DNA from 2 places in the Amaricoccus tamworthensis genome. Region 2 is predicted to be linked to the other one. Evidence: riboswitches for the same ligand, from Rfam matches in the RefSeq annotation. Region 2 holds a riboswitch; the other holds the start of a gene.
The links. A riboswitch is a leader RNA that binds a small molecule or an ion and turns the genes downstream of it on or off. The one in region 2 is predicted to bind thiamine pyrophosphate.
Positions count from the first base shown of each region.

Region 1: linked by a shared signal. The riboswitch ahead of ACP15P_RS19600 (YkoF family thiamine/hydroxymethylpyrimidine-binding protein) and the one ahead of thiM (hydroxyethylthiazole kinase) in region 2 are both predicted to bind thiamine pyrophosphate.

Region 1 covers NZ_JBNAFV010000017.1:69,998-75,913, reverse strand. The annotation lists gene ACP15P_RS19610 (calcium-binding protein) at 1-1,559, shown strand, start outside; gene leuC (3-isopropylmalate dehydratase large subunit) at 1,600-3,009, opposite strand; TPP riboswitch at 3,298-3,410, shown strand; gene ACP15P_RS19600 (YkoF family thiamine/hydroxymethylpyrimidine-binding protein) at 3,404-4,012, shown strand; gene ACP15P_RS19595 (ABC transporter permease) at 4,017-4,805, shown strand; gene ACP15P_RS19590 (ABC transporter ATP-binding protein) at 4,802-5,557, shown strand; gene ACP15P_RS19585 (ABC transporter substrate-binding protein) at 5,554-5,916, shown strand, end outside.
Region 2 covers NZ_JBNAFV010000005.1:110,572-116,487, forward strand. The annotation lists gene thiE (thiamine phosphate synthase) at 1-408, opposite strand, end outside; gene thiM (hydroxyethylthiazole kinase) at 405-1,193, opposite strand; TPP riboswitch at 1,245-1,341, opposite strand; gene ACP15P_RS10935 (DUF2161 domain-containing phosphodiesterase) at 1,368-2,072, opposite strand; gene moaB (molybdenum cofactor biosynthesis protein B) at 2,076-2,609, opposite strand; gene ACP15P_RS10945 (LysE family translocator) at 2,616-3,239, opposite strand; gene ACP15P_RS10950 (uracil-DNA glycosylase) at 3,239-4,006, opposite strand; gene ACP15P_RS10955 (glutathione S-transferase family protein) at 4,003-4,668, opposite strand; gene ilvD (dihydroxy-acid dehydratase) at 5,059-5,916, shown strand, end outside.

The sequences.
Region 1 (5,916 bases), on a different contig from region 2:
ACGGCTTTGTGGTCGCCTGGGACAAGCAGGACGACGACGGCTATTTGTTTTCGGGGAATTTCCGGCTGTTCAACAATGACGGCACACCCGCGGGAAAACAGGTGGAGTTTGCCAGCGATGACAGGGACGACGTTCGCATCCAGGACGTCGAGGCGTTGAAAGATGGTGGGTTTGCCATCGTCACGGCAGAGGGTTACCTGAACACGATTCACGATATTGTGGTCTACGAGTACGACGCTGACGGGGAATTCGAGAAGAGCAGGAAGCTCGCCACGGCCGATGACATCGGCAACAGCTACTTTATCGACCTTCCCCAGGCGGATCTGACCATCCATGACAGTGGGGCCGTGCTGACCTGGTGGGAAGGCAACGACGCGACCCGGCTTGAGGACTCGGTCTATGCCGCCGCCTTCAAAAAGTCGTGGAAACCGGACAGCGATCCGGTAGTCATCTCACCGACCGAACTACCCAAAGGCGCGATCTTGGACCCGCATGACGACGATACCCACGCAAGCTCGGTTGCCCTGCCGAACGGGGACCGGGCCGTGATCTGGACGGCGGAACATGACGATGACGGCACTGCTGATTCCGATGTTCTGTTCCGTTTGATCGACGCCACCGGCCAGACTGCAGGCAGGGTCCGTACTCTGGAGCCGGGCACCGAGGGCCAGGAACAGGTCGCGCAGGATATCGTACATCTCGGCGGGGGCTTCACGCTCGGGATCTATGCCGATGAGGACACTCATGCGGGCGGACATTGGGATTTCCACGCGCATCTCATGGGGCAGGTTTTCACGCCGCAGGGAAAGGTCTTCGGGTCGGCCCTTCAGATCACGGAAACCCTGCAGGAGGATGTCTACAGGGGTGATTTCGAGCTGCTCAAAAATGGCGGTCTGGCCGGAGTCTGGGAAGCGGACAGCACGACCGGTTACCGCATCGATACCTACGCGACCGTACTTGGCTCTGATGTCGGGGCTTTCGGCGTGGAAACATTCGACGGCCTGGTTGCCGGCACACCCGATAACGACAAACTCTCCGGATCTTCCAATGGAGATTTCATTCTCGGCGCATCCGGCAGCGACCGGATCAAATCCGGTGCCGGTCGCGACGTTGTGCTTGGTGGCGACGGAAAGGACAAACTGTCCGGAGGCAAAGGCGACGACGTGATTTTCGGCGGCGGCTACCGCGACCGGATTGAAGGCGATAATGGCAACGACACGCTTTTTGGTGACCGTGGCGATGATGGCCTGAAAGGCGGCAGCGGCGCGGATATGCTGTCCGGTGGAAAAGGTGATGACAGGCTGAAGGGCGGAAAAGGAGGGGATGTCTTCGTCTTTGATGCCGGCAAGGACAGGATCGTCGATTTTGGACGCGGCAATGACGAAATCTGGATTGATGGTGACGTCGTCGGCGGCTCCAGGCCAGCAGTAAACAAAGTCATGGATTACGCCGAAAAGAAAAACGGCAACATCATTATCGATTTCGGCGAAGGAGACAGGCTGCGCATCGATGATTTCACCAATATGTCCGAACTGGAAGACGCGCTGCTTATCGTGTGAGGTTGAGGTGGCCCGGCAACGTCGCCGGGCCAGGTCATAATCAGGTCAGTTCGCGGACGTCCGTAAGGTGTCCGGTCACGGCCGCGGCGGCAGCCATTGCGGGCGACAGGAGATGCGTGCGTCCACCACGTCCCTGCCGTCCTTCAAAGTTCCGGTTCGACGTGGAGGCACAGCGCTCACCGGGGGCAAGCTGATCCGGGTTCATGGCGAGGCACATGGAACACCCGGCCATACGCCATTCGAAACCGGCCTCAATGAGGATGTCAGCGATGCCTTCCTCCTCAGCCTGCGCACGAACGAGGCCGGATCCTGGCACGATCATCGCACGGAGACCTTCCTTGACCTTGCGGCCCTTCATCACCTTGGCAACCTCACGAAGGTCCTCAATGCGTCCGTTGGTGCAGGAGCCGATAAAGACGGTGTCGATTTTGACGTCGCTCAGTTTGGTGCCTGCGGTCAGGCCCATGTAATCGAGCGAACGGCGCACCGCATCGACCTTGCCACCCGTGAAGTCCTCCGGGTTGGGCACGGTACCGGTGATCGGCAGAACGTCCTCGGGCGAGGTTCCCCAGGTCACGACCGGCGCGATGTCGGCGGCATCAAGTTCAAGAACCTTGTCGTAATGGGCACCCTCATCGGAGAAGAGCGTTTTCCAGTATTCAACCGCCGCCTCATAAGCCGCACCTTTGGGCGCGTGCGGACGGCCTTTGACATACTCAAACGTCTTCTCATCAGGCGCAATCAGACCGGCGCGGGCACCGCCCTCAATCGCCATGTTGCAGACCGTCATACGGCCTTCCATGGACAGCTCACGAATGGCCTGACCGGCATACTCGATCACATAGCCCGTACCACCGGCCGTTCCTGTCGCACCGATGATGGACAGGGTGATGTCCTTCGCGGTCACACCGGGGCGCAGCGAGCCGTTGATCCTGACCAGCATGTTTTTGGATTTCTTCTGGATCAGCGTCTGGGTGGCCAGAACGTGCTCCACTTCCGACGTACCAATACCGTGCGCCAGTGCGCCGAATGCACCATGGGTCGCGGTGTGGCTGTCGCCGCAGACCACCGTCATGCCCGGAAGCGTCCAGCCCTGCTCGGGGCCAACGATGTGCACGATCCCCTGCCGCACGTCGTTTACACCGTAATAGGTGATCCCGTTCTGCTCGGCATTGCTTTTCAGCGCCTCAACCTGGATGCGGCTCTCCTCGTTGGAGATGATGCCGCTTGCACGGTCGGTCGTTGTGGGCACATTGTGATCGGGGACGGCCACGGTTTTGCCAGGCGCGCGAACCTTGCGACCGGCCATGCGAAGCCCCTCAAAAGCCTGCGGGCTGGTCACCTCATGGACCAGGTGGCGGTCGATATAAAGCAGGCAGGTGCCGTCATCAGATTCGTGTACGAGATGGGCATCCCAGATTTTGTCGTAGAGTGTTTTTGGCGCTGTCATGGCTATTCCTCTGCCAGAATGTTCAGGAGATCAGAAATTCACTATATGGTTCAGCCACATAGCCGCAGGGTCACGTGCCAGCGGTGGAACCGCCAGGGCAGCCGCGCGTGATCATCCATGTCAAACATTCCATTCATGGCGCTTCTCTAACGCTTCCTGGATTTTTGGGCAAGAATGGGTGCGGTTTCCCACTCTGAACGCCGATACCGTGAATTGGGGGCCGGTCCCGGGCCTTCGACGCCATTTGCCGAAATCAGCTTGCAATCCCGACCCCGATCTGAAAATGAACTCTCAACTCAGGGGTGCCGCGTAGTGTCGCGGCTGAGATGTGGGCACAAGTCCACGGACCCTCAAAGCTGATCTGGATAATGCCAGCGTAGCAAGGAGACTGCACATGTTCGTAGGCGCACAGGTTTCACTTTATCCCATGACCGACGGGTTCGTTGACGTCATTTTGGGATCGCTCAGGGCGCTCGACCCCTGGCGGGACCGTCTACGAATTGAGACCGACGATATTTCAACACTGATCGTTGGACCTCCCGAGGTGCTGTTTCCCGCCCTGCGCGACCTCTTTGCCGAAGCGGCTTCGACCGGCCATCATGTAGTGCTGCGCGCCACATTGTCGCGCGGATGCCCGGGTGAGCCGGATGATCCCATTTGCCGGACCGGCGCGCTGGCCAATCCGTCCGAGCCTCTCGAAACGAGGCAGGACGCCGCGCTCGAGGCCCTGGCGGCAACTGCCGACACGGGACAGCACGCGGCCGCACAGTTTTCGCTCTATGTCATGGGCGCGGGCGACCACATGCTCGAGATCATGGGCTGCATCGACTTCCTGAAGCGAAGCGGCACTTTTGACCGCTCCAAGAACTTCTGCACCCGGCTCTCTGGCGATGCGGGCCCCGTTTTCGCTACGCTTCAGCAGGCGTTTTGCCGGTTTGGTCCGCCAAACGGTCACGTGACGATCGACCTGACGGTTTCAGCCAACAGCCCCACCGGGACCTGACAGGTTGAGCCGTCCCCTGCCCCGCCACACCGGCGGAGGCATTGCCCAGGCCGTCCCGGCCGTGCTGAGCGTGACCTGCGCCATCATTGCCTGGGAAATCCTGGTACATGTCTCCGGCATATCGCCCCTGATGCTGCCCGCGCCTTCGCGGGTGGTGGAACAAATGGCAGTGAACCGACAGCTGCTTTGGGAAAACACGCTGCCCACGATCCGGGCGACCCTGGCAGGGTTTTCCCTGTCCATGACCGTGGCATTCGTCCTTTCGGTAGCGCTGGATTTCATGCCGCGCGTGCGCCGCGCCCTTTTTCCGATCTTTGTGATCAGCCAGACCCTCCCGCTGGTGGCAATCGCGCCGCTGGTTGTGTTCTGGTTTGGTTTTGATCTGACGCCCAAGGTCCTGCTCGTCGCGCTGGTCACGTTTTTTCCGATGCTGGTGGCTTTGGTGGACGGGTACGAGGCGACCGACCCCGAGATTGGCGAACTGCTTCGCTCCATGGGAGCCTCGCGGAGGGTCGTGTTCCTCCGTGCGCGTCTTCCGTCGGCGATGCCGTATTTTTTCGCGGGACTAAGGATTTCGATCACCTACGCGGTCGTGGCCGCAATTTTCTCGGAATACGTCGGAGCGCGGGCGGGCCTCGGCATCGTGATCCTGAACGCCAAAAACAGCTTCCGCCCCGACCTGGTTCTGGCCGCGGTGGTCATCAGCTCCGGCCTGACGCTCGTATTGTTTGCCATCACCGCGCTGCTGCAACGCGCCGTTCTGCGCTGGCGGTATGTGGGTGACGGAAAATGAGCATTCTTCAGTTGCAGAACATGTCCGTCACGCTGGGCGAAACGGAAGTGCTGAACGACATTTCAATGCATGTCAAGGCCGGCGAGTTCGTGTCCATCCTCGGTCCGTCCGGCGCCGGGAAATCCACCATCTTTCGCCTTCTCACCGGCGCCCTGCGTCAGGATCGGGGCGAAATTCTGTCGAATGATCGGGAACTTAACACCGCCACCGGCCAGTTCGCCTTCATGCCGCAACGCGATGCCCTGATGCCGTGGCGACGGATCATCGACAACCTGACCCTCGGGCTGGAAATCCACGGAATGAAGCGAAAGCAGGCACGGGAAAGGGTCCGACCACTGCTGGCGAAGTTCGGTCTGGATGGTTTCGAAAGACATTATCCCTCGCAACTCTCCGGCGGAATGCGCCAACGCGCCGCGCTGCTGAGAACCGCGGTCCAGGCCCGTCCAGTTCAGCTGCTTGACGAACCGTTCGGCGCGCTCGACGCCCTGACCCGGACCCGAATGCAGACCTGGTTCGAGGAACGCTGGCGCGCGGCAAACTGGACGACCCTGCTCGTCACCCATGACGTGCGCGAGGCGGTGGCGCTTTCCGACCGGATCTACGTTCTCTCGCGCCGGCCCGCGCGCGTCATTGCCGATATACCGGTGAATATCCCCCGCCCGCGCCTCGGTCATCCGGCTTCCCCCGAAGCCCATGAACTTGAGGCCCATCTGCTCGAAATACTGCTGAACCAGACAGGAGAAGACCCGTGAAACACCTTTTGAGCGCTGCGATTATATGCGCCGCCATCCCGGCCGTCGCCCAGGAAAAACTCAGTGTCGCACTCGACTGGACGCCCAACACAAACCACGTTGGCCTTTACGTGGCTCAGTCCAGGGGCTGGTTTGAGGAAGCAGGACTTGATGTGGAGATCCTGCCCTATACCGACACCTCTTCCGGCACGCTCGTGGCGACGGGTGTTGCGGAGTTTGGCATCCTGAGCGCCGTGGGCTTCCACAGCCAGCGTGCCACCGGCGCGGACATGACCGCAGTCATGGCGGTAGTTCAGCACGAAACCGGGCATCTGGTCTTCAACGGCGAGCGTGAGGACATCCAAAGACCCGCCGATCTC
Region 2 (5,916 bases):
GTGATCCGGCTTCGACGCGGTCGCACGCACCGGGCCAACGCCAAGATAGGTCACCGCGCCGGGCGGAATGGCGGCAAGCTGATCCTCCGCCTCAATCGACAGGCCCAGCACCATGTCGGGCCCAATCGCCTCGCGGATTTTGCCGACATCCCCGTCCGACTGCCCCACATGCAGACCGGCGGCATTCACCGACCTGGCCACGTCGACCCGATCATTGATGATCAGCGACGCACCAAACCCTCCGATAGCGGCCATGACCTCCCGCGCCAGCCCGGCGAAATCCGCGTCCGGCAGGGTTTTGTGGCGCAGCTGGATCCAGCCCGCGCCCCCGCGCGCCGCCGCCTCGGCCTGCTCCACGATGGACAGAGGCGCGTCCGCGTCGGTGACAAAACACAGCGGCGGGATCACGCGGCCGACACCCTGGCACGCTCCGCGACCACGTCCGCGGTCAGGCTGTGCAGAGCGTCAATGAACCGCACCTGGAAGCTTCCTGGCCCGGTTGCCCCATCCGCGGCAATCTCACCGGCCACCGCAAAACACGCCAGAGCCGCCACGGTCGCATCAAACGGGTCCTCATCCACAATAAAGGCCGCAACGTAGCCGGTCAGTGAACAGCCCAGCGCGGTCACGAGCGGCATCAGGCTGTGACCGTTCGAGACGCGCGCCGCGCGCTCGCCATCGGTCACGTAATCCACCTCACCGGTCACGGCGACGACCGCACCGGTCCGTTTGGCCAGGTCCCGCGCGACAGCCTCCGCGGCCGCAACCGGATCTGCCGCGTCAGCGCCACGACCCGCAGCAGCCGTTCCGCCCAGCGCCAGAATCTCGGACGCATTGCCCCGGATGACGGTTGGCTTAAACCCCAGCAGCCGGGCACCCTGCTCCTGCCGAAACGCCGTTGCGCCCACCGCAACCGGGTCCAGCACCCAGGGTGTGCCGGCCTTCTGCGCACCCTCAGCCGTCGCCGCCATCGCCTCGGCCCAGTCCGCGTCAATCGTACCGATATTGATACTGACCGCACTCGCGATTGCGGCAAATTCCGGGCCCTCCTCGCTGGCATGAACCATTGCGGGCGAGGCTCCGGCGGCCAGCATGATGTTGGCCATGACATTCATGGCAACATAGTTGGTGATGTTCTGGACGAGCGGTGTGCGGTCGCGCATCCGGTTCAGGTGTTCCGCTGGTGTGTTCATGTCTCTCCCTCGCTGTGACGGAGGGGCGCCTGGCGTCAATCCGGTCCTCTGATCCCGCGCCATGCAACTTCCTCCGCCGGTATGATCCGGTTCAGGTTCAAAGGGTCCTTCTCAGCCCGGCCGATGCCGCGCGCCCCTGTCGCCATGTCTCTGTCACACAGGCCGAAGAGCCTGTCAAACATCTCCGTCGGCCGGTTTCGGCGGTTCCAGCTCCGCCAGCACGTCAGCGAAGCTTTCCAGCCCCTCGCGCCCCTTCGGCGTCAACGCGTAAATCCCCCGCGCCTCCCGCTCGAACCAGCCGTAGTGATCCGCCCGCATCAACACCGCCGCCCGAGGCACACCCGCATCGCGCGCCACAAGTGCCGCCCTGCAAGCGCCGTTCAGGCTCAGATACGCAGCACAGCGCAGCGCGTCCTGCCGGTAGGCCGTGATCCGTTTCACCCCGGTACTGCCACCCTCGTTCGGGTCGCCCACCCGCCGCTCAAACTCGCGCAGCAGCCGCCCGGCCTTCTTCGCATTGCGTCGCGGCTGGTAGGGACCGGGATCGAGATGGGCCTCCACCGTGCCCTCCCCGTCCGTCTTCACCGCCAGCAGACCCAGACCCAACCGGCGACACAGGCGGATAATATCCCGGTAACGCAGTTTCCAGCCCCGGTCGGATGACACCGGCACGGCCAGATACACATGCTCAAACAAAGCCTGCCGCGCCACGCCCTGCATCACCAGGGCCAGCGAAAACGTCAGTTTCATCTCGACGACGAGAGGCGGTTCATCCCCGCGCACGGCCAGCAGGTCACAGTCCCCGATCTCGGCCTTCACCTCATATCCCTGCGCCTCAAGATACCGCTTGAGCGGTGGATAGAGATCGGTCTCACGCATCGGTCACTTGCGCCTTTTGTGTTCCTCAAGACGCGGCATGATCTCGACAAAATTGCAGGGCATGTGCCGGTAATCGAGCTGCTTCTCCAGGATCCCGTCCCAGGCATCCTTGCACGCACCAGGACTGCCGGGCAGCGCAAAGAGATACGTACCGCCCGCAACCCCGGCGCAGGCGCGGCTCTGGATTGCTGATGTCCCTATTTTCTCGGCCGAAACCATGGTGAACATGGTCGAAAACGCGGGGATATGCTTCTCGTAGACGCTCTCATGCGCTTCCACGGTCACGTCCCGCCCCGTCAGCCCCGTGCCGCCGGTGGAAATCACCACATCGACGTCCTCATCCGCGATCCACACTCTGAGCTTCTCCGCAATCGCGGCCTGCTCATCCTGGATAATATCGCGATCCGCCAGGTGATGACCCGCATCCGTCAGCCTCTGGACCAGCACGTCACCGGACCGGTCCTCCGCCAGCGAACGCGTGTCCGAAACCGTCAGCACGGCAATCCGGACCGGAATGAATTCACGTTGCTCCACCATGCGATCCTATCCCTGTTTCATCGTCACCAGCCGCAGGGCCAGCAGACCGAAAATCGAGGCCGTCACAACCTGCAACCCGCGCTGCATCCGCCGGGAGCCACCCACACGCTGCCCGACCCCTCCGGCCAATGATCCCGCCAGTCCGTTAACGATCAGCCCGCCGAGTCCCAGCACGGCCCCAAACACCAGAAACTGCTGTAAAGTGGTCCCGGCATTCGGGTTCACGAACTGCGGAATAAAGGCCAGTACAAACAGAATAACTTTCGGGTTCGTCAGATTGACGATCAACCCACCGGTAAAGGCCTGGGAGAGACGCCCCCTGCGCGGCGCGTCCTCCTCCGCACCACCGCGCAAAATCCGCAGGGCCAGCCAAAGCAGGTACACCACACCAACCCAGCGCACCACGTCGAACACCACCGGCCATTTCGCGACAACCGCGCCAAGCCCCAGCCCCGCGATGGTCACATGCACCATCAGCCCAAGGGCAACCCCCGCCGATGCCAGCCAGGCCGGAGCCGCCCCGCCGCGCAGGCCCAGATTGACGCAAAACATCATGTCCGCCCCGGGCGTCAGATTGAGCGCCAGTGCCGCCGGCAGGAACGTCAGAAAAACCGCAGGCTCAATGCCAATCAACCGATCGCCTCCAGCCTGTGATGGATCTCCAAAAGATCAGACCACGCCGCCCGCTTGCGGCTTCCGTCGCGCAGGAGCGCCTCGGGGTGGAACATCGGTATCGCCGGGCGTCCTCCAAACTCCCCCCAGGTCCCGCGCAACCGGGTAATTCGGGTCTGCGTTTTCAGGGCCGAGCCCGCCGCCAGATCGCCCATCAGAACCACAACCTTCGGTTCGGCCAACTCCACATGCCGCGCCAGAAACGGCAGCATCATGTCAATATCCCGCGCCGACGGCTGGCGTCCCTGTGGCGGCCGCCACGGAAGCAGAGAGGTCAGATACAAAGCCTGCTCCGGGTTTTCCGCCTCCCGCGACAAGCCAATGGCCGCGAACATCCGGTCGAGCATCTCACCCGCACGGCCCACAAATGGCGCCCCGGCCCGGTCCTCATCCCGGTCGGGCGAGCCGCCGATGACCATAACCCTGCTCCAGGGCTTCCCCCCCGAAAACACGAGGTTTCGCGCGCCCTTCTTCAGGTCGCACCCCTCGAACTGCTCCACCGCATTCCGCAACGCATCGAGCGTGTCGCAGGCCGCAGCGATGGGCGCGGTATCGATGACCACGTCCTCTTTGGGCTTTGGTGGCGTGGTGAGCGGCTGGCTCTGCAGCTTTGGCTCCTCAAACCGGTTGACCGGCTCTTCACCAATCGCCTCGTCAACGCCCAGCTCCACCAGCCAGCGGAGCGTCGCAATATCCGCCTCCCGCGCGGGATCAAGCCCGTTCACCCGGCCACCTCCGCCGTCGCAGCCGCAGGCTTCGCCCTCGAGGCCATCACCGACGGCCGCTCGCCCATCTTCTCAAACCAGGCCCGCGTGGCCGTGGCCTGTTCCTGTATCTCAATTCGAATCGTCCGCAGGAAATCCAGCGCGACAACAGCCGTGATGTCCGCGACCGAAAAATCTTCATTACCCACGTGAAGGCTCTCGCCCAGCCGCCGCTCCAGCATGGCAAGCCCCTTGTGAACCCGTGGTATATTGGCCTCGGCCCATTCCGGGCACTGGTCCTCCAGCACAGCCATTTTCGGGTTCCCGTGCCGCAAAACCTGGGCAATCGGCGAAAACAGCTCAAATTCCACCCGCCGCTGCCACATCTCGATTCGCGCCGCACTCAGCGCGTCCGCGCCCATCAGACAGGGCTCCGGCACCAAAGCCTCAACATACCGGCAAATCGCCATGCTCTCGGTCAGCCAGCTGCCATCCGACAGCTTGAGCGCTGGCACATGATACGTCCCGACCCGCCCGGCATGATCGCCAAAATGCGCCCCGGTCATGATATCGACCTGCTCCGTGGGGATCTCCAGACCCTTTTCAGCCAAAAATATCCGCACCCGGCGCGGATTGGGCGCCGGCCGGCATTCCACCAGAAGTTCGGGCCTGGGCAGGGTCATCCCCCGCTTTTGCACCATTGGTATGCGCCGCGCAACCAGGGGCGGTGTGGGGCGGAAGTGAGTCGAAACGCATCGGTCCGCCTTTCAGGACATTTGGACCGTTCGCGACGAGCCGTGCCTGCGTCGGACCGGGGGGCGGCGCCCTTAACGGGTGAGCGTCGCGGTTTTATGGCGTCGTGCACCTCTTCCCTGAGGTGAAACACAAACATTGAAAGTGCGCCGTCCCAGGGGACGGTCCGGCGCAGGCACGGCGGGGCTGGTCGCCCCTTGATTCCGCGCCCGGACTTCTCCGCACCAACGAGTATATTGGTCTCACCACCCCCAATGGTCTTTCCCAAAAAATCGGAATAAGAACCCCGGCAAAGACACACCGCGGGCTGGAAAGACAACATGATACCCTATCGCTCAAAAACATCGACCTCCGGACGGAACATGGCGGGCGCACGTGCGCTCTGGCGGGCCACGGGAATGAAGGATGGCGACTTCGGCAAACCGATCATCGCCATCGTCAACTCCTTCACCCAGTTCGTCCCCGGCCACGTTCACCTCAAGGATCTCGGCCAGATGGTGGCGCGCGAGGTTGAGGCCGCGGGCGGCGTGGCTAAGGAGTTCAACACCATCGCGGTGGATGACGGCATCGCCATGGGCCATGACGGCATGCTCTATTCCCTGCCGTCCCGCGAGATCATCGCCGACAGCGTGGAATACATGGTCAACGCCCACTGCGCCGACGCCATGATCTGCATCTCCAACTGCGACAAGATCACGCCGGGCATGCTCATGGCCGCCATGCGCCTCGACGTCCCCGCCATCTTCGTCTCCGGCGGTCCGATGGAGGCCGGCAAGGTCGACATGGACGGCAAGGAGATTGCCGTCGACCTCGTGGACGCCATGGTGCAGGCCGCCAATCCGGACATGACCGACGAGCAGGTCAACGAGTTCGAGATCAACGCCTGCCCCACCTGCGGCTCCTGCTCGGGCATGTTCACCGCGAACTCCATGAACTGCCTCGCCGAGGCTCTGGGGCTCGCCCTGCCCGGCAACGGCTCGACGCTCGCAACCCATGCCGACCGCAAGGCTCTGTTCCTTGAGGCAGGCCGCCGCATCGTGGACCTCGCCAAACGCCACTACGAGGGCGGCGACCGCACCGTCACGCCCCGCGGCATCGCAACCCACGCCGCCTTCCAGAACGCAATGTCACTCGACATCGCCATGGGCGGATCGACCAACACGGTCCTGCACCTTCTC